One region of the Pseudoxanthomonas mexicana genome, then DNA from elsewhere that is predicted to be linked to it. Evidence: predicted binding sites of a transcription regulator. Region 1 holds the regulator's gene; each other region holds the start of a gene.
The links. The regulator FliA, encoded in region 1, starts transcription of late flagellar genes. The targets are predictions, from matches to a motif close to TAAAGTTTNNCNNNCNNNGGCCGATAA.
Positions count from the first base shown of each region.

Region 2: IAE60_RS16805 (GGDEF domain-containing protein) is a predicted target of FliA. The motif match lies at 4,633-4,659, and genes of this name have one in related genera.
Region 3: IAE60_RS18610 (methyl-accepting chemotaxis protein) is a predicted target of FliA. The motif match lies at 1,907-1,933, and genes of this name have one in related genera.

Region 1 covers NZ_CP060731.1:3,071,358-3,077,987, reverse strand. The annotation lists gene motD (flagellar motor protein MotD) at 1-779, opposite strand, end outside; gene IAE60_RS14430 (flagellar motor protein) at 792-1,532, opposite strand; gene IAE60_RS14425 (chemotaxis protein CheA) at 1,723-3,477, opposite strand; gene IAE60_RS14420 (hypothetical protein) at 3,505-3,648, opposite strand; gene IAE60_RS14415 (protein phosphatase CheZ) at 3,685-4,302, opposite strand; gene cheY (chemotaxis response regulator CheY) at 4,302-4,682, opposite strand; gene IAE60_RS14405 (RNA polymerase sigma factor FliA) at 4,878-5,630, opposite strand; gene IAE60_RS14400 (MinD/ParA family protein) at 5,627-6,505, opposite strand; gene flhF (flagellar biosynthesis GTPase FlhF) at 6,495-6,630, opposite strand, start outside.
Region 2 covers NZ_CP060731.1:3,585,379-3,592,008, forward strand. The annotation lists gene glnD ([protein-PII] uridylyltransferase) at 1-1,554, opposite strand, end outside; gene map (type I methionyl aminopeptidase) at 1,551-2,327, opposite strand; gene rpsB (30S ribosomal protein S2) at 2,647-3,450, shown strand; gene tsf (translation elongation factor Ts) at 3,648-4,526, shown strand; gene IAE60_RS16805 (GGDEF domain-containing protein) at 4,736-6,229, shown strand; gene IAE60_RS16810 (AIM24 family protein) at 6,240-6,630, opposite strand, start outside.
Region 3 covers NZ_CP060731.1:3,960,134-3,966,763, reverse strand. The annotation lists gene IAE60_RS18620 (hypothetical protein) at 47-319, opposite strand; gene IAE60_RS18615 (Rieske (2Fe-2S) protein) at 410-733, shown strand; gene IAE60_RS18610 (methyl-accepting chemotaxis protein) at 749-1,828, opposite strand; gene IAE60_RS18605 (DUF3667 domain-containing protein) at 2,047-2,844, shown strand; gene ettA (energy-dependent translational throttle protein EttA) at 2,898-4,565, opposite strand; gene IAE60_RS18595 (RcnB family protein) at 4,782-5,279, shown strand; gene glyA (serine hydroxymethyltransferase) at 5,400-6,630, shown strand, end outside.

The sequences.
Region 1 (6,630 bases):
TTGCGGCCTTCATCGCTGGCGTTGTCGGCGATCGGCCGGAACTCGCCGTAGCCGATCATGGCCAGCCGCTCCGGCGGGATTCCGTCGCGGACGAACAGGTGGACCACGCTGGCGGCGCGCGCGGACGACAGTTCCCAGTTGGAGGGGAACTGCGCGGTACGGATCGGGCGGTCGTCGGTGTAGCCCTCCACCCGCACCGAGTTGGGCACGCCGGCCAGCACCGTTGCGAGCTTGCCGACGGTTTCCTGGGCCTTCGGGTCCAGGGTGGCCGAGCCGGTGGCGAACAGGATGTCGCTGTTGATCTGTACTTCCAGCCACAGCGTGGAACGCTTGATGGTGACCAGCTTCTCGTCGATCAGCGGCGCCAGCGCGCGCTCCAGGTCGTCGGCGATGCGCTTGAGTTCGCCCTGGGCGCTCTGCAGGCCCTTGGCGTCCAGCGACATGTTCATCTGCGAGGCCATCGCCGCCAGCAGGGTGACGTTGGGCGAGGGCGAGGGTGCGGACGGGCCCTGCTTGGCCCCCGACTTGATGGGCGAGGGGCGGTCGAAGTCCGCGCCCTGCAGCTGGTGGTTGCCCACCTGCACCGGATTGATCGTGCGCGGCGCGCCGCCGAAGGCCGCCGTCAGTGCGTCGGCCATCACCCGGTACTTGCCCTCGTTGACGGTGGAGATGGCATACATCACCACGAAGAAGGCGAGCAGCAGGGTCATGAGGTCGGCGTAGGGGATCGCCCAGGCCTCATGGTTGGCATGTTCCTCGTGCTTGTGCTGCCGTGCCATGGTCGCCCCGGCTCAGTGCAGGAAGCCGGCCAGCTTGGCCTCGATGTTGCGCGGATTCTCGCCCTGCGCGATGGCGATCAGGCCTTCGATGATCATTTCCTGCTCGCGGCTGCGCCCGCCGATCACGCTCTTGAGCTTGCTGGCGATGGGCAGGAAGAACAGGTTGGCCGAGGCGATGCCGTAGATGGTCGCGGTGAACGCGGCGGCGATGCCGTGGCCCAGCTTGCTGGGATCGGCCAGGTTCTTCATCACTGCGATCAGGCCGAACACCGCGCCGATGATGCCCAGCGTGGGCGCATAGATGCCCATGGCCTCGAAGACCTTCGCGGCCGCCAGGTCCTGGTGTTCCTGACCGTTGAGGTCGATCTCCATCATGTGCCGGATCGCTTCCGGCTCCACGCCGTCGACCAGCATCTGCAGGCCCTTCTTCAGGAACGGGTCGTCCTGCTGGTTGACCAGCGGCTCCAGACCCAGCAGGCCCTGCTTGCGGGCGATGTTGCTCCAGTCGACGATCTCCGCGATCAGCGCCTCGCCGTCGTTGCCCGGCGGGCGGATCACCCAGCGGGCGATCGACAGGGCGCGCTTGAACACCGGCGGCGGCGTATGCACCAGGATCGCGGCGATAGTGCCGAGGATCACGATGACGAAGGCCGCCGACGACCACAGCGACGACAGGCCCGCGCCCTTGAGGATGCTGCCACCGACCAGCGCGACCAGTGCCAGCAGGAGTCCGATGAGGCTGAAGATATCCATGTGCTGATCTATCGGCCCGATGCAGGGGGACTTGAGGTGAGCTTCTTGTAGGAGCGACGTGAGTCGCGACCGGGATCACACCCGGCCCACCTCATCTGTAGGAGCGCCCTGGGGCGCGATGCTTTTCTCCCTGTGACACAAGAGCATCGCGCCCGAGGGCGCTCCTACAGGGAAACGGCGGCCAGATTCGTCACGCCGTCGCGCGCAGCCCGTCGACGTCCAGGATCAGCGCCATGCGGCCGTCGCCGATCAGGGTGGCGCCGGCATAGCCGGGCAGGCCGCGCACGGCGCGCGGCAGCGGCTTGATGACGACTTCCTCGCGGCCACGCACCTGGTCCACGATCAGGCCGAAGCGTTGTTCGCCCATCTGCAGCACCACGATGGTCAGCAGGGGCGCCATCACCGGGTCCACGCGCAGCCAGTGGCGCAGGTCGACCAGCGGAAGGGTATGGCTCTGGCGGTCGAGCACGGCCTGGCCGTCGAACCAGCGCAGGCTCTCGGAGGGCGCGTGCAGCACTTCCATCACGCGCGCCAGCGGCAGGGCGTAGACCGGGTCGCCCGCCTGCACCAGCAGCGTGGGCAGGATGGCCAGCGTCAGCGGCACGCGGATGACGAAGCGGCTGCCGCGGCCCACGTCGGAGTGGATGGTGATCTGTCCGCTGAGCTCGCGGATGCGCGACTGCACCACGTCCATGCCGACGCCGCGGCCGGAGATGTCGGTGACTTCGGCCTTGGTGGAGAAGCCGGGCAGGAAGACCAGTTGCAGGCACTCGTCGTGGGACAGGCGGGCGGCGGCTTCGGGATCGATCAGGCCCTTCTCCAGCGCCTTGACGCGCAGGCGTTCCGGATCGATGCCGGCGCCGTCGTCGCGGATCTCGATGGTGACGAAGTCGCCTTCCTGCTGCGCCGACAGGCGCACGTGGCCCTGCCGCGGCTTGCTGCAGGCTTCGCGCAGTGACGGCACTTCGATGCCGTGGTCGATCGCGTTGCGTACCAGGTGAACCAGCGGATCGGCCAGCGCCTCCACCAGGTTGCGGTCCAGCTCGGTGTCGGCGCCGACCAGTTCCAGGTCGACTTCCTTCTGCAGCTGGCGGGCGACATCGCGCGCCACCTTGGGAAAACGCGAGAACACCTTGCCGACCGGCTGCATGCGCGTGCGCATGACGGCGGTCTGCAGGCGGGCCGTGGCGATGTCCAGCCCGCTGACGGCGCGGTCCAGCTCTTCGTCGCGGATGCGCGCCCGCAGCGTCTTCAGCCGGTTGCGCGACAGCACCAGCTCGCCGACCAGGTTGACGATGGCGTCCAGCCGCTTGGTATCCACGCGGATGGTCTGTTCGGTTTCGCCGCCCGCCTTGGCGGCCGGCTTGCCTGCAGGCGCGGGCTTGGGCGCGGGTTGCGGACGGGGCGGCGGTGTGGGCGAGGGTGCCGCCACCGTCGTCGGCACGCCGTCGCCGTGCAACTGGTCCAGCAGCGCTTCGAACTCGTCGTCGGAGATCAGGTCGCCGCCCGACGAGGCGGCAGCGCCCGCTGCGGGCGGGGTCGCCGGTTTCGGTGCGGATGCGGCATGGCCCTGCACGTCGAACTGGTCGATCAGGATCTGCGGCGCATGCGGCGGGTCTTCGCCGGCACCGATGGCGTCCAGCATCTGCTGCAACCAGTCCAGCGACTGTTGGGCGGCATCGAAATGCTGCGGTTCCAGCGTCGCCTGGCCGGCGCGCACCAGGCCCAGGGTCTCTTCGGCGGCATGGCACAGGTTGACCATGGGCTGGATGCCCAGAAAGCCGGCGCCGCCTTTCAGTGTGTGGAAGCCACGGAACACCGCATTGAGCTGCTCGCTGTCGGACGGGTCCTGTTCCAGCGTGACCAACTGTTCGCCCAGCCGGTCGAGGATTTCCTGCGCTTCGATCAGGAAGTCGGCGGCGATTTCAGGGGTGACGGCGGACATGGGCGGGGCGGGTACCGGAACGGGCGATCAGCGGGAGGAATCGAGCAGGCGCATCGCATGCGCGTGGCGGCGGCGCAGGATGCGGCCGGCGATGACATCGCAGACCAGCAGCACGCCCACGAACAGCAGGACGACGGGATGGCGGGGGCGGCGGTCGGTGGAATCGGTCATGGCGGGTCTCCGGTGCCGCGTCGCGCTTCCGCCGGGCTACAGGCCCAGGCCGGACAGCAGGTCGTCGGCGTCGTCCTGCGAGAAGGCATTGCGGTCAAGACCAGCAACGGCCGGGCCGGCGAGTTCTGAACCCTTGCCGCTGTTTTTTTCCGGTGGCGGCAGGCCCAGCGCGCCGAAGCCTTCATGCACGCGCCGCACGATGCCGGCCACCCGGCGGATGATCTGGCCGGTAAGGTCCTGGTAGCTCTGCGCCAGCGCCATCTCGGACAGGCCCTTGCCGATGCGGTCCACCAACGCAGCCTGTTCGGGCGACAGATCGGTGCCCTTCAGCTGCGCGGCGTAGCCGCGGCACTGTTCGGCCAGATCCAGCGTCGTGTGGCTGGCCTGTTCGGTCATCTCGACCACGTGGTCCAGGCGCGCGCAGGCATCATCGAGCTCGCCGGCGTCGGTGGGGGGCAGTTCGCCGAGGGTCTGCGCCAGTTCGCGCGCCAGTCGCCCCAGGCCCTGCATCATGGGCTGGGTGCGCCAGGCGGCGATGGCGTCCAGTTCCCGGCGCCAGCCCGCCTCGTCGCCCTGTTCCAGGGCATCGAGCGCGTGCTGCAGCTTCTCCACCAGGGCCGCACGGGCGGCACCCACATCGGCGATGGCATTCATCAGGCGGCCGCTCCCAGGCGCTCGAAGATCTTGCCCAGCTTCTCTTCCAGCGTCTGCGCGGTGAACGGCTTGATGATGTAGCCGTTCACGCCGTTCTGCGCCGCTTCGATGATCTGCTCGCGCTTGGCTTCGGCCGTGACCATCAGCACCGGCAGGGTCTTGAAGCGGTCGTCGGCGCGGATGGCCTTCAGCAGCTCGATGCCGGTCATGCCCGGCATGTTCCAGTCGGTGACCACGAAATCGAAACTGCCCTGCGCCAGCGCGGTCAGCGCGGTGCTGCCGTCGTCGGCCTCGGCGGTGTTGGTATAGCCCAGGTCGTTGAGCAGGTTCTTGATGATGCGGCGCATGGTGGAGAAATCGTCCACGATCAGGATGCGCATGTTCTTGTTGGTCACGGGTGCTCCGGTGCTGCGTGGACGGTGGGTCTGGTGGCGGTATCGGCCGGGGGAGGGAAAGGTTTAGGGAGCCTGCGACGTTGCCTTTGTAGGAGCGCCCTCGGGCGCGATGCTTGTCGCAGAAATTCAAGCAAGAGCATCGCGCCCGAGGGCGCTCCTACAGGTATGCATCGTCCAGGGTCACTCGTCGTCGCCCAGCCCCGCGTCCGCCTTCTCGAACACCTGCAGGCGGCCGCGCAGGCGCACCATGGCCTGGCCGTGGATCTGGCAGACGCGCGATTCGCTGACGCCGAGCACCGCACCGATCTCCTTCAGGTTGAGTTCCTGCTCGTAGTACATCGACAGTACCAGCTGTTCGCGCTCGGGCAACTGGCCGATGGCCTTCACCAGCTGCTGGCGGAACTCGCTGCGCTCCAGGTGCTGTTGCGGCGAGGGACCGCCGGTACGGGTGGTGTTGGGTTCGCCATGGTCGTCGATGTGCGATTCCAGGCTCAGCACCTGTCCGCGCGCCGCGTCTTCCATCAGGCGCAGGTATTCGGGCAGCGGCATCTCCATGGCGCTGGCCACTTCGGTGGCGATGGCGGCACGGCCGGTGCGCTGTTCGATCTCGCGCACGGTGGCGGCGGCCTGGCGGGCGCGGCGGTGCACCGAGCGGGGCACCCAGTCGCCCCGGCGGATCTCGTCGATCATCGAGCCGCGGATGCGGATGGACGCGTAGGTCTCGAACGAGGCCCCCTGTTCGGCGTCGTAGCTGCGCGAAGCCTCCAGCAGGCCGATCATGCCGGCCTGGATCAGGTCGTCGATCTCCACGCTGGCCGGCAGTCGGGCGGCCAGATGGTGGGCGATGCGGCGCACCAGGTCGGCATGCTGGGCGATGACGTCGTTGGCGGCGGTGCGCTGCACCGCGCGGTATTGGGCGGCGGCGGTGTTCATGCGGCCACCCCGCGCTGGATCAGGCGTTCCACGAAGAACTCCACGTTGCCGCGGGCGCCGACCGGGGGTTGCCAGCGCGCCGTGGTGCGGGCGATCTCGGCGATCGCGCGCGCCGACGGGCTGCCCGGATAGGCCTTCACCACCGCCTGCTGGCGTTGCACGGCGCGGCGCAGCCAGTCGTCCTGCGGCACGGCGCCCAGGTAATGCAGGGCCACGTCGCCGAGGAAGCGTTCGCAGACACGCGCGAGCTTCTCGTACAGTTTCCGGCCTTCGTTGGGGTCGCGCACCATGTTGGCGATCACGTGCACGCGGTCCAGCCCGCGTTCGCGCGCCAGCACCTTGATCAGGGCGTAGGCGTCGGTGATCGAGGCCGGCTCGTCGCAGACCACCACCACGGTGTCCTGCGCGGCCTGGCAGAAGGTCAGCACGCTGTCGGTGATGCCGGCGGCGGTGTCGACCACCATCACGTCGAGCGCGCGTTGCAGTTCGGAAAACACATGGACCAGGCCCACATGTTCGGCGGGCGTCAGTTCGGCCATGTGGCGGAAACCCGACGACGCCGGCACCACCATCAGGCCTTCAGGGCCTTCCAGCAGCACGTCCTCCAGCTGGCAGCGGCCGGCGACGAGATCGGCCAGGGTGAACTTCGGCGACAGGCCGAGCAGCACGTCCACGTTGGCCAAGCCCAGGTCGGCGTCCATCAGCAGCGTGCGCTTGCCCATTTCGGCCAGCGATACCGCCAGGTTCACGGACACGTTGGTCTTGCCCACGCCGCCCTTGCCGCCAGTCACGGCGATGACGCGCACCGGATGGAAGGCACCGGGCAGGGGGGGCGTGCTGCGGGGGTTGGTCTGCAGCAGGGGGTCAGGCGACATGGGTGGCCTCGGTCGAGCAGGGTTCGTCGGCTTCGCGGCGCAGCTGGTCCAGCCGCAGCACGAGGTGGGCGCTGTTGGCGCGATGGAGGTCGTCGGGCACGCGCTGGCCGTCGGTCACCCAGGCC
Region 2 (6,630 bases), 510 kb from region 1:
GAGTTCGGAATGGTCCCCGCCGCGGCCCTTGGCGATATCGTGGAACAGCCCGGCCAGCAGCAGCAGCTCCGGCTTGCGCAGGCGCGGCCAGACTTCGTGCGCGATCGAGAAGCGCTCGTCCGCGCGGCCGGCCGCGAAGGCGGCGATGTTCCGCAGCACCATCAGGGTGTGCTGGTCGACCGTGTAGACGTGGAAGAGGTCGAACTGCATCCGCCCCGACACCCGCGCGAACGCCGGGATCCACTGCCCCAGCACGCCGAGCCGCGCCATGCGGGTGAGCGTTTCCACCGCGCGCGGTCCGCGCAGCAGCGCCATGAAGGCATCGCGCTGCGCGCGCGCGGCCCCGGAATAGGCCGACAGATTGGGCAGCGCCTCGGCCAGCGCGCGCGCCGTGCGCGAATGCAGGCCGCGTACCTGCGGATGGGCCGCCCATGCGGCGAACAGGGCGAACACCTGGCCGGCATCGTTCCCCGGCCAGGCGGGATCGCGCGCGGCCAGGTAACCGCGGCGCAGGGCGAAGCGGTCGTCCAGCGGCTCGGGCAGCGCCTCGCCATCGAACTGTTCCTCGAAGCGCTGCAGCAGGCGATCGCTGATCCGGCGCACGATGGCGGCGCTGCGGTAGAACCCCTGCATCATCTTCTCGACGCCCAGGCTTTCGGCGTCGTCGGCGAAGCCCAGCCGCTGGGCCAGCGTCTTCTGGTAGTCGAAGCGCAGGCGTTCTTCCGCGCGCCCCGCGACGCGGTGCAGGCCGTAGCGCAGGCGGCCCAGCGCGCGGCGCTCGCGTGCCAGCGCGACCGCTTCGTCCTGGCCCAGATGGCCCATGCCCACCAGCGGCTCCAGGTCGCGCACGCCGAAGGTGCGAAGCGCCATCCAGCCCAGCGTGTGCAGGTCGCGCAGGCCGCCGGGGCCGTCCTTGATGTTGGGCTCCAGGTTGTCGGAGGTGTCGCCGAAGCGGGCATGGCGGATGCGCAGTTCCTCGCGCTTGGCGACGAAGAAGTCGCGCGGCGGCCATACGCGCGCAGCGCCGATGGCGTCGATCAGCAGGGCTTCGTCCACCGGCTCGCCGACGATCAGGCGCTCTTCGATCAGCGCGGTCAGCACCGTCTGGTCGGCCGCAGCCGCGGCCGTGCACTGGGCCGCCGAGCGTACGCTGTGGCTGATCGGCAGCCCGGCATCCCACAACATGGCGAAGAAACGCGCCACCGCCTCGTGGTGGCGCTGCTGGGTGTCGGCCGAGGCCAGCACCAGCACGTCCACGTCGGACTGGGGAAACAGTTCGCCGCGCCCATACCCCCCCACGGCGAACAGCGCCATCGGCGCCTCCGCCGGAATGCACCGCAGCCAGGCGTCCTTCAGCAGGTGGTCGACCGCCCGCGCACGCAGCGCGAGGATGCGGTCCATGCCGTCGTCCTGGTCGAAGCGCTTGTCCAGCCGGGCATCGGTGTGGGCCAGCGAGGCGCGCGCCGCCGCCGCCCAAGCCGGGTCATCGGCGACGTCCGGGCCGATGTCCGGAAGCCGCGTCGCATGTCCGTTCGCGGCTGGCGGGCTGCTCACAGGTCGTTGTCGTCGCCCGGCACGCGGGTCAGGATCTCGACGCCGTCCTCGGTCACCGCCACGGTGTGCTCCCACTGCGCGGACAGCTTGCGGTCCTTGGTGACCACGGTCCAGCCGTCGGGCAGCACGCGGGTGTGGCGCGCGCCTTCATTGATCATCGGCTCGATGGTGAAGGTCATGCCGGGCTTCAGCACCACGCCCTCGCCCGGGCGCCCGTAGTGCAGTACCTGGGGTTCGTCGTGGTAGACCTTGCCGATGCCGTGGCCGCAGTACTCGCGCACCACGCTGAAGCGCTCGCTTTCGGCGTACTGCTGGATCGCGTGGCCGACATCGCCCAGGGTCGCCCCCGGCTTCACCGCGCGGATGCCGCGGAACATGGCCTCGCGGGTGACGTCCACCAGCCGCTTCGCCATCACCGACGGTGTGCCGACGATGTACATGCGGCTGGTGTCGCCGTGCCAGCCGTCCTTGATGACGGTGACGTCGATATTGAGGATGTCGCCGTCCTTGAGCACCTTCCCTTCGCTGGGAATGCCATGGCAGATGACGTTGTTGACCGACGTGCAGACGGTCGCCGGGAAGCCCTTGTAGCCCACGTTGGCCGGAATGGCTTTCTGCACGTTGACGATGTGGTCGTGGCAGATGCGGTCCAGTTCGGCGGTGGTCACGCCCGGCTTCACGTGCGGGGCGACCACCTGCAGCACCTCGGCGGCAAGGCGGCCGGCGATGCGCATCTGGGCGAGGTCTTGGGGGGTTTTCAGCTGGATGGCCATTGGCCGATTATCCCCCATTTGGTTGCCGGGCTGAACGTCCAGGCCACCGCGCGCCGGTTCAGGCAGGCCTTGATTTGCCGCGCCCCGCCCTGCCCCGCTATACTCCCGCGGCTTCGCGCCCGGGTCTGCCCGGCCGGACCGCCCACGTCGGGCGACACCGACGAATCCACACCTGCTGCCCCAACCCGTGCCGGGGTGCCCTTCGCTGAAGGGTTCGGACACGGAAGCCGCAGGGAGGCCCAACCCCGGAACCCCGCCCTCACCGGCGCCGTCCTCCCTTGAACCGGACGGTGGGTTCCCCTTCGATGGAGTTACTGCAATGCCCCAAGTCACCATGCGCCAGATGCTGGAAGCCGGCGTCCATTTCGGCCACCAGACCCGCTACTGGAACCCCAAGATGGCGCCGTACATCTTCGGTGCCCGCGGCAAGATCCACATCATCAACCTCGAGAAGACCGTTCCGCTGTTCAACGACGCGATGAACTTCATCTCGGGCGTGGCCCAGAAGCGCGGCACCATCCTGTTCCTGGGCACCAAGCGCAGCGCGCGCGAGGCCGTGAAGGAAGAGGCCGAGCGTTGCGGCATGCCGTACATGACCCAGCGCTGGCTGGGCGGCACGCTGACCAACTTCGCCACCGTGAAGAAGTCGGTCGCCCGCCTGAAGGAACTGGAAGCCGCCGAAACCGACGGCACGTTCGAGAAGCTGGTCAAGCACGAAGTGCTGGGCCTGCGCCGCGAGCGCGAGAAGCTGCTGGCCTCGCTGGGCGGCATCAAGGAAATGAACCGCCTGCCGGACGCCCTGTTCGTCATCGACATCGGCCATGAAGACATCGCCATCAAGGAAGCCAAGAAGCTCGGCATCCCGGTGGTCGCGGTGGTCGACTCCAACTACGACCCGGCCCTGGTCGACTACGCCATCCCCGGCAACGACGACGCCATCCGCGCCGTGCAGCTGTACGCGCGTGCCGCCGCCGACGCCGTGCTGGAAGGCAAGGCCGCTGCGCCGAACGCCGCCGTGGTGCGCGAGGAAGAGTTCGCCGAAGGTGGCGACGACAAGGGCGCCCGTCGCGCGCCGGCCAAGAAGGCCGCCGGCAAGAAGTCCGACGAAGCCGCCGCCGAGTAATCCGGCTGCAACGCCGCCGCGCCATGCTGCGCGGCGGCTCATGTTCTTCCTTCTCCCGTCGGGAGAAGGTGCCCGAAGGGCGGATGAGGGTACGGGCAGCACGTTGACGCTCAGGGCGTCGCGATCCCACCGGACCCCCACCCCAACCCCTCTCCCGACGGGAGAGGGGCTTTGCCAATCCAAACAGAGGTAATCCCGTGGAAATCACCGCTTCCCTGGTCAAGGAACTGCGCGAGCGCACCGGCGCCGGCATGATGGAGTGCAAGAAGGCGCTCACCGAGAACAACGCCGACATCGACGCCGCCGCCGAGTGGCTGCGCAAGTCGGGCCTGGCCAAGGCCGACAAGAAGGCCGACCGCGTCACCGCCGAAGGCCGCATCGCCGTGGCCCAGGACGGCGGCAAGGCCGTGCTGGTCGAGATCAATTCCGAGACCGACTTCGTCGCCAAGGACGCCAACTTCATCGCCTTCACCGACGCCGTGGCCCAGGCCGCGCTGACCGCCGGCGCTACCGATGTCGAGGCGCTGAAGTCGGCCAAGCTGCCGTCCGGCGAAACCGTCGAGGAAGCCCGTGCCGCCGCCATCGCCAAGCTGGGCGAGAACATGCAGATCCGTCGCCTGGTCGCCATCGACAGCGCCAACAACGTCGCGGCCTACGTGCACGGCGGCAAGATCGGCGTGCTGGTCGAGGTCAAGGGCGGCGACGCCGACCTGGCCCGCGGCCTGGCGATGCACATCGCTGCGATGAACCCCCCGCACAACAAGGCCGCCGACGTGCCGGCCGAGTTCGTGGCGAAGGAGAAGGAGATCGAGCTGGCCAAGATGTCGGACAAGGACAAGGCCAAGCCGGCCGACATCCTGGAGAAGATCATCTCCGGCAAGATCAACAAGATCATCAACGAGGTCACGCTGTACGGCCAGCCGTACGTGCTGGACAGCGACAAGTCGGTCGAGCAGGTGGTCAAGGCCGCCGGCGCCGACGTGGTCGGCTTCCAGCGCCTGGTGGTCGGCGAAGGCATCGAGAAGGTGGTGGAAGACTACGCCGCCGAAGTGATGAAGCAGGCCGGCCTGGCGTAAGCCGCAAGCCGATCTGCTGCGAACCGGAAAAGCCGCGGGAAACCGCGGCTTTTTCCGTTTCCGGGCTGCGTATGGAGGCCGCGTGCGACCGTCCGTCGCAGCCATCTAAAGTTTGCGCGCGCGGCGCCGAAACTGGTTACAAAGGTGACACTTCGTCACGCTTTGCTGGCATGCTGCCGGCCACTCTCTCACGCCCAGCGCGCGCCCGGATGCGTCCCGAACTCGAAACCCAGTTGCTGAACTGCCGCAACCTGCCCAGCCCGCCCGGGGTGGCGCTGCGCATCATCGAGTTGGCGCAGGATCCGGACGTGGTGATGGCCACGGCCGCCGACACCATCGGCTTGGACGCGGCGCTCAGCGCGCGCATGCTGCGCATCGCCAATTCGCCGCTGTACGCCAGCCGGCGCCGCGTGGAGAACCTGTCTCAGGCGCTCACCGTACTTGGCCTCAACGCCACCCTGACCCTCGCGCTGGGCTTTTCCCTTGCGCAATGCGGCCAGGGCAGCCATCCGGTGGCCCGCGAGCGCGTCTGGCGCCGCAGCGTGACCGCGGCGCTGGCGTCGCGGCTGCTCGGCCAGCATGCCGGCCTGCGCAAGGCGGAAGAACTGATGCTGGCCGGCCTGCTGCAGGACATCGGCATGCTGGCCCTGCTGGAAGTGCTGGGAGAGGACTACGCGCGGCTGGTCGAGCGCGCCGCCGACAACGCCGAGCTGCTGGCGGCCGAGCGCGAATGGCTGGGGTGCGACCACGCGACGGTCGGCGGCTGGCTGGCACGGCAATGGAACCTGCCGGCGCTGTTGCGCGAGGCGATCCTGGAAAGCGAAGCGCCCGCGTCCGATACCCCGTTCAACGCATGCGTGGCCGTATCCGGCCATGTCGCCGACATCTGGCTGGCCGGTGCCGACGCATCGCGCAGCGAACACGCCCATCGCGATGCCGCGATGCAGGCGGCGACGCGCTTGGGCCTGGACTATGCGTCCTACCTGGCGCTGACCGAGGAGATGGTGTCCGCCCTGCCCGAAGTCTGCGCGATGTTCGACGTCCCACCCGCGCCGCCCGCCCGCATCCAGGCCCTGCTGGACCAGGCGCGCGAACTGCTGGTGGTACGCAACCTGCGGGAGATCCAGGAAGCCGCGCGTGCGCGCAAGGAAGCCGATGAACACGAGGATCGCGCGCGCCGCCTGGCCGAGGAAGTCCGCCGCGACCCGCTGACCGGCGTGTACAACCGCAGCCAGCTGGAAGAGGTGCTGGAGAAGGAATTCGATGCCGCCACCCGCCATGGCTGGCCGCTGTCGATCGCCTTCATCGACCTGGACGACTTCAAGCAGGTCAACGACCGCTGGGGCCATCTGGTCGGTGACGAGGTGCTGCGCAACTTCGCCAAGGCGCTGCTGCGGCACGTGCGCAGCAGCGACATCGTCGCCCGCTACGGCGGCGAGGAATTCCTGGTGGTGCTGCCCGGCATCGGCGAGGAAGCCGCCGCGCAGGTCGTGCGCCGCATCCTGTCGGAGGTCTCGGGGGTGGCGATGGCCGACGTGGGCGGACAGCCCCTGCACATCACCTTTTCCGCCGGCCTGGCCACGCAGGGCGCGCTGGAGCAGTTCCGCCACGTCGACGACCTGCTGCGCGCAGCGGACGAGGCGCTTTACGGCGCCAAGCGCGAAGGCCGCAACCGCGTCTCGGTCGGCGCCATGGGCGGCTGACGCGCGCCGGCTACGGTCGCGGCTGCAACGCCACCTCTTCGTACGGCTGCACCACCACCCAGCCCTCGCCGGCGAAGCGCAGCTGGATGCTCTCGCCCGATCCGCGCCCCATCAGCGTGCCCAGCGAGATGTCGGTGATGATCTCGGGTGCCAGGCCACCGGACCACGCCACGGTCGCATTGGGGTCGGTGAACACCGGGCCGGTCTGCGCGTTCACCGGCAGCGTCAGCGGCTCGTAGTGCGAGGTGATGGCGACGATGCCGTGCCCGCTCAGCCGCACGTTGAACAGGCCGCCCGACAGCATGCCGGCCACCTTGCGCATCATCGTGATGCGGCTCTCGATGCCCGATTCCACCGCCAGCACGTCGTTGCCGTTGACGAAGATGGATTCGCCGGCCAGG
Region 3 (6,630 bases), 890 kb from region 1:
GAAAGCCGCAGAGTGTAGGCGGGAAACGCGTTCCCGCGCAGTGCGCTCAGCGCGGCAGTGGCAGGGCCTGCTTGCGGACCACCCGGTATTCGCCTTCCATCGCGTGGTCGCGGGCGACCGGCTTGCCGCGCTGGCGCAGCAGCCTGTACAGCAGGCCGCCGGCGATCATGGCCGCGCCGACGAACACGCTGACGAACACCAGTACGGCCAGCACGGCCAGTCCCAGCAGGCCGATACCCAGGCGTAGCAGCGGATGCCGCGGCTTGCGGGGCGCGAAGGCGTTGCGGAAGGCGTTGAACTGGAAGTGGCGTGCGTACATGGCGGTGCGTCGTGACAGAATGCGGCCGGGGCCGATGCGCCCAGTATCGGATGACGGTTCTGTGACCGTGTGAGGACTTCGTTAAGCGCCATGCGACTCAGTGCACTGAATGACATCGCCGAAGGCGGGTTCGCCGAAGTAGAGGCCACGATCGATGGCGATGCCGAATCTTTGGTTCTCTATCGACTGGGGGACGAAGTGCGCGCCTGGCTGAACGTCTGTCCGCATGCGGGGCGCCGGCTGGACTGGGCTCCGGGCCAGTTCCTGAAGAGCAAGGACGGGCACCTGGTGTGCGCCGCGCATGGCGCGTCGTTCGAACTGGACCGCGGCGACTGCGTCGCCGGCCCTTGTCGCGGCGACGCCCTGCGCGCCGTGCAGGTGCAGGTGCGCGACGGCGAGGTGTGGCTGGCCTGAGCGTCGGGGCCGCTCTCAGCCGGCGTCCTGCACGATCACGCAATGCCAGCCGGTCCGGTAGGTCTCGTAGCCCGGCGACGCGGCCTGCGCGAGACACTGCATCTGGCCGTCCACGATCCGTTCCGCCGCCCCGCGCGGTTGCGCGAACAGGGCGTCGCGTCCGGGAAAATCGAGTCTCGCAGCACCCCCTGCCTGGGTGTCGGCCAGCAGCAGACCCTGTCCGTCGACGATGCAGACGCGGCTGCGGCGCCATTCCGCCTCGGACAGCGGCGTGCGTTCGACGATGGTCTGCGCCAGCGCGTCCCAGCGGAACACGATGCCCAGCACGCCCAGCGGACGGCCGGTCACGCGCCCGTCCTGGCGCACCGTGCAGGCGTACACCAGCACGCGCTCGCCGCCCGCCAGAGGACTGGCATGCATCGACTGGAAGCCGAATTCCTCGCCGCTGGCAGTGGCCATGGCGGACTGGAACCAGGCCTGCTGTGCCACCGACTGGCCGACCGAGCGGTATTGCCGCGGGCGCCCGTTGGCGATCACGGTGCCGTCCAGGTCGGCCAGCACCAGGTCGAAGTAGACGGTGTACGAGTCCAGGATCTGCCCGAGGCGCTGGCTGGCGTGGGCGAGCGCCGCGGGGTTCGGGTCCTGGGCGGCGGCCACCACGGCGGCGTCGGTGGCCCACCAGCGCACGTCGCAGCTGCGCTCGTAGAGATTGCGGTCGATCAGGTCGATGTTGGCCAGCGCGAGATCGGTCAGGCGGGTACGGCGCACGTCGGTCTGCAGGCGATCCAGTCGTTCCCGCAGGTCGGTGCTGGTGCGATCCGCCATGCGGTCGATCTCCTGCGCGGTGTCGCTAACCCGGCGCGAGAGCGTGTCCATCTCTTCGGCGATCACGCCGAAGCTGCGGCCTGCAGCGCCGATGCGGACGGCTTCGATGCGGGCGTTCATCGAGATGATGCGGGTGATGCGGTTGATCTCGTCGATCTTCTGCAGCGATTGCCGCAGTTGCTTGAGCAGCGAGTCCGACAGCCCCGATACGGACTGGATGTGGTCGTCGATGCCGGCATCGGGCACGGGGGCGGCAGCACAAGCGTTCATGGGGCTCCTTGTGGGGGAGGGGCAGGCACGCACGCCGCCAGCCCGCGGCAGCATCATGTCGGTCCCGTTGTTGAGGCGCTATCGGCGCCGTGCGAACGCGCTTTAATCGGCACCTTCGCAGTGCGGGCTTTCCCCGCAATGGGGCGGCCGTCGAGGGCGAGGTTGGACTCGCCCGCACCGGTTCCCTAGAATCCGCCGACCACCGACAGGGGACCGGAATGGGCGACGCGAGCATGTGCATCAACTGCGGCCTGGCCGTCGCCCACCCCGAGCAGAAGTTCTGTCCCGCCTGCGGCCAACCCACGCCGGTGCACCGCATCGACTGGCATTTCCTCGGCCACGAGCTGGAGCACAGCGTGCTCCACATGGACCGCGGCATCCTGTATTCGCTGAAGGAGCTGATGCTGCGGCCGGGGCATCTGATGCGCGGCTACCTGGAGGGACGCCGTGCGAAGCAGGTGAAGCCGTTGCTGCTGCTGATGATCTCCGCGGCGGCCGTGCTTCTGCTGGGGAAACTCCTGCTGGACGGAGACATCGTCGGTTCGGCGATGGAGCTGGGCTTCGCGGGCAGCGGCGCTCCGAAGGCGGGCGCGGGTATGGACCCGACTGCGCTGGCCGCGACGTTTGCCGCAGCGAAGGACTGGCTCAATGGTCACATGACCGCATTCACCCTGCTCTGCCTGCCGCTTGAGGCGGCCGCCTTCTGGCTGGCCTTCAAGGGGCGGGGATTGAACTATCCCGAATGGCTGGTCGTGTCGGCGTTCCTGACCGTGCAGTCTTTTGTCTTCATGGCGCTCGCCATCGTGTTGCAGCGTTGGATACCCAGCGCGCAGGCGTGGGTCTTGCTCTGCGTGGTGGCCTACACCGTCTTCTCGCTCGTCCAGTTGTTCAACCGGCACTCCGGGTGGACGTCGGCGCTGCGGGCCTTGGTCGGGCTGGGGATGTTCATGGTGGCCCAGAGCCTGATGGTCGGCGCTGGCGTCTTCGTACTCTTCCTGCTGTTCAGCCGCGGCTGAAACGAGCATGCCCGCCGGGAGGCGGGCATGTCATCAGGCTTGCAAGCGACCGCTTACTTCAACGCCTTGAACCGCAGGCGATGCGGGCGCGCACCCTCTTCGCCCAGGCGACGCTTCTTGTCTTCTTCGTACTCGCGATAGTTGCCCTGGAAGAACTCCACGTGCGAGTCGCCCTCGAAGGCGAGGATGTGCGTGGCGATGCGATCCAGGAACCAGCGGTCGTGCGAGATGACGAAGGTGTTGCCGGGGAATTCCAGCAACGCATCTTCCAGCGCACGCAGGGTTTCGATGTCCAGGTCGTTGGAGGGTTCGTCGAGCAGCAGCACGTTGCCGCCCTGCAGCAGCGTCTTGGCCATATGCAGGCGGCCGCGCTCGCCGCCGGACAGCGAGCCGACCAGCTTCTGCTGGTCCTGGCCCTTGAAGTTGAAGCGGCCGATGTACGCGCGCGACTGGATTTCCACGCCATTGATGTTGAGGATGTCCAGGCCGCCGGACACTTCCTGGAACACGGTCTGGTTGCCTTCCAGCTTGTCGCGGCTCTGGTCCACGTAGGCCAGCTTCACGCTCGGGCCGATCACGATCTCGCCCGAGTCCGGCTTCTCCTGCCCGGTGATCATCTTGAACAGCGTGGACTTGCCCGCGCCGTTCGGACCGATGATGCCGACGATGGCGCCGGCCGGCACCAGGAAGCTCAGGTTGTCGATCAGCAGGCGGTCGCCGAACTTCTTGGAGACGTTCTTGAACTCGATCACCGAATTGCCCAGGCGCTCGCCCGGCGGAATGAAGATCTCGTTGGTCTCGTTGCGCTTCTGGTAGTCGACCGACTGCAGTTCTTCCAGGCGGGCCAGACGGGCCTTGCCCTTCGAGCGGCCGCCCTTGGCGTTCTGGCGCGACCATTCCAGTTCCTTCTGGATGGCCTTCTGGCGCGCCTTTTCCTGGTTCTCTTCCTGCTTCAGGCGTTCGTCCTTCTGCACCAGCCACTCGGTGTAGTTGCCCTTCCACGGGATGCCGCGACCACGGTCCAGTTCCAGGATCCATTCGGCGGCGTTGTCGAGGAAGTAGCGGTCGTGGGTGACGGCCACCACGGTGCCGGTGTAGCGGGCCAGGAACTGCTCCAGCCACTCCACCGATTCGGCGTCCAGATGGTTGGTCGGTTCGTCGAGCAGCAGCATGTCCGGCTTCTGCAGCAGCAGCCGGCACAGCGCCACGCGGCGCTTCTCGCCACCGGACAGCTTGCCGATGACGGCATCCCACGGCGGCAGGCGCAGCGCGTCGGCGGCCACGTCCAGCTGGTTCTCCAGCGTGTGCGCGTCGCCGGCGGCCAGGATGGCTTCCAGGCGTTCCTGCTCCTTGGCCAGGGCATCGAAGTCGGCGCCTTCCTCGGCGTAGGCGGCGTAGACCGCCTCCAGCGCGGCCTGGGCCTGCAGCACTTCGCCCACGCCTTCCTCGACGGCCTGGCGGACGGTGTGCTCCGGGTTCAGTTCCGGCTCCTGGGCCAGGTAACCGACCTTGATGCCGGGCTGCGGGCGGGCCTCGCCCTCGAAGTCCTTGTCCACGCCGGCCATGATCTTCAGCACGGTGGACTTGCCGGCACCGTTCAGGCCCAACAGGCCGATCTTCGCGCCCGGGAAGAACGACAGCGAGATGTCCTTGATGATCTGCCGCTTGGGCGGGACCACCTTGCTGACCCGGTTCATGGTGTAGATGTATTGCGAGGACATGCAGGCTCCGGTACGCAGGCCCCGGCGCCCGGCCGGTTCGGCGGCGGGCGGGGAGGCAGAAGGGAAGGCGGCGATTATAGCCGCTCCGGCCGTGCCGACCGGCGGCTGAACACGTTCCGCTAACCTGCCATTGACGTGGCCGTAACCGTTTTCCAGCCGGAATCGGTTCAGATGCAATCGGCATGATGGGCTCACGTGCCACACAGAGGGCTTTTCATGAACACCAAGCGTCTTTTCCAGGGCATCGCCTGTGCCGTCCTGGCCTTCGCCGTCACCGCTCCCGTGCTGGCGCGCGACGATCGCGGCCACGACCGGGGCCGCTCGCACCATTACGACCGTCGGGACGACCGCCGCGACTGGCGCGATGACCGCCGGGATGACCGGCACGACCGCCGCGACCAGCGCCAGGCCTATCGCCACGGCTATCACGACGGGCGCCGGGATGATCGCCGCTACGACCGTCGCTATGACGACCGCCGGTACTACGCCCCGCCGCGTGTGGTCTATCGCCCGGCCCCCCATTACCACCGCTGGGCCGTCGGCCAGCGCTACCGCGACTACTACCGCGGTCCGGTCTACGTGGTGAACGACTACGGTCACTACCACGTGCGCCGCCCGCCCCGTGGCTACCACTGGGTCCGCGATGACCGCGGCAACCTGCTGATGGTCGCCATCGCCACCGGCATCATCGCCGACCTGCTGCTGCACCACTGAGCAGGCTCGAGGCCCCAGAAAAGCGCGCTCCGGCGCGCTTTTCGCTTTCCGGGGCCGGGTCGGCGGAGGCCGGGCGAGCTACAATCGGCCATCCCGCCCGCTCTTGCCCCCGGAGACCCGATGTTCCCGCGCGACGCCCGCATCGAAACCTACGATCCCGAACTGGCCCAGGCCATCGCCCATGAGGCGCGCCGGCAGGAGGATCACGTCGAGCTGATCGCCAGCGAGAACTACGCCAGCCCCCGCGTGCTGGAGGCCCAGGGCAGCGTGCTGACCAACAAGTACGCCGAGGGTTACCCGCACAAGCGCTACTACGGCGGTTGCGAGTACGTGGACATCGCCGAGCAGCTGGCGATCGACCGCGTGAAGCAGCTGTTCGGCGCCGACTACGCCAACGTGCAGCCGCATTCCGGTTCGCAGGCCAACCAGGCCGTGTACTTCGCCCTGCTGAGCCCCGGCGACACCATCCTGGGCATGAGCCTGGCCCACGGCGGCCACCTGACCCACGGCGCCAAGGTCAACGCCTCGGGCAAGCTCTTCAACGCCGTCCAGTACGGCGTGAACGACCAGGGCCTGATCGATTACGACGAAGTCGAACGGCTGGCCCTGGAGCACAAGCCGAAGATGGTCGTGGCCGGCTTCTCCGCCTATTCGCAGGTGGTGGACTGGGCGCGCTTCCGCGCCATCGCCGACAAGGTGGGTGCCTATCTGTTCGTCGACATGGCGCATGTCGCGGGCCTGGTCGCCGCGGGCGTCTATCCGAACCCGCTGCCCGACGCGCACGTGGTCACCTCGACCACCCACAAGACGCTGCGCGGCCCGCGTGGCGGCATCATCCTGGCGAAGGGCGCCGGCGAGGAGATCGAGAAGAAGCTGCAGAGCATCGTCTTCCCCGGTATCCAGGGCGGTCCGCTGATGCATGTGATCGCGGCCAAGGCTGTCGCGTTCAAGGAAGCGCTGGAGCCGGAATTCAAGGCCTACCAGGCGCAGGTGGTGAAGAACGCCCAGGCGATGGCGAAGACGATCATCGCCCGCGGCTACAAGATCGTCTCCGGCGGTACCGAGAACCACCTGATGCTGGTGGACATGATCGGCAAGGACGTCAGCGGCAAGGACGCGGAAGAAGCGCTGGGCAAGGCGCACATCACCGTCAACAAGAACTCCGTGCCGAACGACCCGCGCAAGCCCTTCGTCACCTCGGGTCTGCGCATTGGCACCCCCGCGGTGACCACGCGCGGCTACGGCGAGCAGGACTGCATCGACCTGGCCAACTGGATCTGCGATGTGCTGGATGCGCCCAGCGACGAGGCCGTGCTGGCGAAGGTGCGCGAGAACGTCACTGCGCAGTGCC